DNA from 2 places in the Paenibacillus sp. FSL H3-0310 genome. Region 1 is predicted to be linked to the other one. Evidence: predicted binding sites of a transcription regulator. Region 1 holds the regulator's gene; the other holds the start of a gene.
The links. Region 1 encodes Rex, which represses fermentation and respiration genes when NADH is low (regulators of the CRP and FNR family bind a similar motif). Its sites were predicted from a motif close to TTGTGAAATATTTCACAA; they were not measured.
Positions count from the first base shown of each region.

Region 2: the regulator Rex is predicted to act here: its motif matches at 567-584, upstream of MHH63_RS20530 (flavocytochrome c).

Region 1 covers NZ_JBBODC010000001.1:1,595,622-1,597,828, reverse strand. The annotation lists gene MHH63_RS07180 (amidohydrolase) at 1-665, opposite strand, end outside; gene MHH63_RS07175 (redox-sensing transcriptional repressor Rex) at 652-1,305, opposite strand; gene dinG (ATP-dependent DNA helicase DinG) at 1,436-2,207, opposite strand, start outside.
Region 2 covers NZ_JBBODC010000002.1:237,767-239,973, forward strand. The annotation lists gene MHH63_RS20525 (spermine/spermidine synthase domain-containing protein) at 1-311, opposite strand, end outside; gene MHH63_RS20530 (flavocytochrome c) at 796-2,207, shown strand, end outside.

The sequences.
Region 1 (2,207 bases):
ACTTCACGTTTCGTTTCGGACATATGCGTATGCATCGGTAAATCCAGATCATGCGCTGCCTGCACAAACTTAACCAGGAAGTCCGGAGGGCAAGTATAAGGGGCGTGTGGCGAGATCATAGTAGTAATTCTACCGTCAGCCTTTCCATGCCAGTTACGGGCAAAAGAAATCGCTTCCGCAAGCTTGTGATTCTGTACATCCTCTGGACATAACCCGATCACACCACGCATCAATACGGAACGGATACCTGATAACTCAGCTACCTCGGCTACTCGGTCCATATGATCATACATATCGAGGAAGGTCGTAGTTCCACCCTTCAGCATTTCCAATACAGATAAGGAGGTTCCCCAGTATACATCATCACCGGAGAACTTTTCCTCCATTGGCCACATCTTCTCCTGAAGCCACACTTGTAGCGCTAAATCATCTCCATATCCACGCAGCAAAGACATCGCCGCATGACCATGTGTGTTTACAAGTCCAGGCATGAACAGCAGACGGCTGCCATCAACCACTTGCACTCCAGCTTCCATCTGAGGCTCTTCTTTTCCTATGTAAGTGATTAAATCATCTTCAATAGTCATATATCCACTCAGAACCGGCTCATCCGTTCCCGGAGTCAGAAAATACCCGCCCTTAATTATCGTTTTATTGTTGTTCATGTTCACTTTCTTCCTTTCCATCCCGCAAGTAATAAGCAAGACTTTGCAGATCAGTTGTAAAATCAGCTGCATGCACCCGGATATTCGGTGGTGTCTTCAGAATCACAGGGGCAAAGTTCAAAATTGCTTCAATCCCAGAAGAAATGAGGATATCTGCTACATTTTGAGCTTCTGAATCAGGTACGGTAATAATGGCAATGCGAATACCTTGCTCACGAATTGTGCTGCCTAGTTCATCCATCGGTTGCACAGTAAGGGAGTTGATCTTACGTCCAACCTTAGGAGCGTACGAATCAAATATAGCCGTAATTTTCATAGTATCTTTGAGATATGCATTGTAATTAGACAAGGCATGTCCGAGATTACCTGCTCCAACTAAAGCTACATTAAGCTGTTGATCCAGCTTCAGGATATGACGGATTTTCTCAATAAGATACGTTACATCATATCCGATACCTTTTCTGCCGAAGTCACCAAAATATGCTAAATCCTTACGAATCTGTGCGGGATTAAGATCAAGCTTTTGTCCAAGTTCCTGAGAGGAAACTGTTAATATTTCGCGATTCTGGAGATCATTCAAAAAACGCAAGTACACAGGTAGTCTGCGAACAACGGCTTCTGATATTTTATCCGATTTCATATTTTTCCTCCTAAAAATAGTAATGTTCTTGTGAAAATCCATATTCAAACGTCTACCTCTCCTTATTAAGGACGGTACTGTAACACACCGCCCTTAAGGATAAGGAGGAGCTAAACTGAAGACGAGCGTTTTAAGAAGCGCCGCCATCCTCTAGCCATTCCGCTATGCGAGGGACCATTTGATCAGTAAGCATATGCTCCATTTTGGGACCAGGCAATGAATAAAGGAAATACTTCCCGTAATGAGATTCAATAACCCTTGTATCATAAACAATAACTATTCCGCGATCCTGCGCCGTGCGAACCAGTCTTCCGAATCCCTGCTTAAAACGAATAACCGCTTGAGGAACAGATAATTTCATGAACGGATTCTTCTTCTGGGCCTGTAATAACTCCGACTTCGCTTCCGCCAACGGGTGATTCGGCGGTTGAAATGGAAGTCTCACGATGGCCAGGCAAGTCAGTGCTTCACCTGGAATATCTACACCTTCCCAGAAGCTGCTCGTCCCCAGCAATACGGATGCTGCACTGTCCTGAAAGCGGCGGATCAGCTTGCTCCGGCTGCCACCTTCCACGCCTTGACCAAGCACCGTAATCTCTTGTGAGGCCAAAGCCTCTTTAAGCGGATCATATACCTGACGCAGCATTTTATAAGAAGTAAACAGAACCAGCATCCGCCCACGTGTTGTTTTAGCAGCTTCCGATAATGACTGTACGAGTGTATCGACAAATCGAGCATCGCCCACACTCCCCTTCACACTAGGAAAATCACGCGGTATAACTAGCAGTGCCTGCTCGCGATACTTAAAGGGAGATGGAAGGAGTGAGGTCATTAGACGTCCCTCTTCTGCAGCTTCGTTAAGTCCGAGATTATCAATCATAAATTGAAAAGACTTATCTACA
Region 2 (2,207 bases), on a different contig from region 1:
ATAGTTGGTATCTTGATATTTTTATAATATGGATTGTCATAATATTCATTTGCATCAAGCTTATGAAGCATATTGCTAAAATATTGGTTGAACAATTCCTTATCATCAACATTATCAACCGTATCCATCCCAAAAGCAGCAGCCAGCATTAAACCAAAAGCGTATTCATAAGATACACCACAGTTTACGATTTCTTCAATTTCTTCTTTGTTAATAAAGTCGGGGGTATTATTCAAATAGCGGCTTAGTAAAGCAAACACTTTATAGTTATCTTCTTTTACTTTTTCTTTTATTACATTATTAAATTCCATATTCTCACCTATTAATTAGAATTTGTTTCTATGTCTCATGTTAGTCTTTCCAGATTGACTAGTAGGCAATACTCTCATTTTACCATTTAAAAATCCAGAAGAACAAAAACCGCTTTACTAATCCGTGACAGTTACCACTTCTACAGTGAGAAAATCTTACGTCAAAATCTTCTAATTGCAAGGTTTATGGTCCATTTTTCAGCTAATCTGCTCAATATTTCGTTAACCTATGTTAGAATAGACGACTTGTATAATTTGTGAAAACTTTCACTAATAGTCATGATTGATGGTATACTTAATAAGAAGATGAACTAAAGAGAATAACGATGGAAACTGTGGACGTAACCGTAGAAGATTTGAAGTTTGGAGAACAACAGCGACGCGCGCGCTTCTCCACTTCCAACTCCCTCTGATACTTCCTTTCTTTTTTGTCGGGTTCTTTTGGTACATCTTAATAGAGAAATATAAAAGTGGAGGGTTAACAATGAAAAAGAAAGCAGCTGGTGCTCTGAGTCTCGTCCTCTCTGTCATGCTCGTTACCGCAGGTTGCGGTAATGGAAACGACAAGGTGAACGAGAGCAAGAGTAATAACAACGAGAAAAAAGAAGTTGAAGCCGTCTCCGGGGCATCTGAAGCAAGCTACACACCATTCGATCAATTAAAAGATAAATATGATATCATCATTGTTGGTGCGGGTGGTGCGGGAATGTCCGCGGCGCTTGAGGCCAAAGAGAAAGGCATGAACCCTGTTATTTTGGAAAAAATGCCGGTTGCCGGCGGGAACACAACCAAATCCTCTTCGGGAATGAACGCTTCTGAAACGAAATTCCAAAAAGAACAAAACATTGAAGACAGCAATGATTTATTTTATGAAGAGTCATTAAAAGGTGGCCATGACACTAACGACAAAGAAATGCTTCGTTTCTTCGTTGATAATTCCGCGAGTGCGATCGATTGGCTGGATTCCATCGGAATCCGCTTGAACAATATCACCATTACAGGCGGCATGAACGAAAAACGTACACACCGTCCTGAAGATGGCTCTGCTGTGGGTCAATACCTTGTCAAAGGTTTAGTAAAAAACGTACAAGAGAAAGAAATCCCACTTTTCGTGAATGCTGATGTCAAAGAAATCACTGAAAAAGATGGCAAAGTAAATGGCGTCAAGGTCCTCTTTAACCAAACAGAGGAAAAAACAATTACGGCAGATGCTGTCGTTGTAACCACTGGCGGATTCGGTGCCAATATGGATTTGATCTCCGAAGTAAGACCTGACTTGGAAGGCTACGTTACTACTAACCAAATCGGCAGTACCGGAGACGGCATCAAGATGATTGAGAAACTCGGCGGCACAACCGTCGATATGGATCAAATCCAAGTTCACCCGACTGTGCAGCAAGAAAAATCCTACCTCATCGGCGAAGCTGTTCGTGGGGAAGGCGCTATCCTTGTTTCCAGTGAAGGTACACGGTTCACCAATGAATTGGATACCCGTGATAAAGTAACAGCTTCCATCAATACACTACCTAATAAAGCAGCTACGCTGGTCTTTGATTCCGGTGTTAAATCCCGTGTGAAGGCTGTTGAACAATATGACAAAATGGGCTTCGTGATTCAGGCGGATTCCATCGAAGCTTTGGCCAAAGAAATCGGTGTTCCAGAGGATAAGCTGGCAACAACGCTTGATACTTGGAACAGCGCCGTTAAGAATAAAAAGGATGCCGAATTTGGCAGAACTACAGGAATGGACAATGACCTGTCCACTGGTCCTTTCTACGCTATTAAAATTGCTCCTGGGATTCACTACACCATGGGTGGCGTGAAGATCAATACGAACACAGAGGTTCTAAATAAAGACGGTGAAGCTATCCCTGGTCTGTTTGCGGCAGGCGAAGT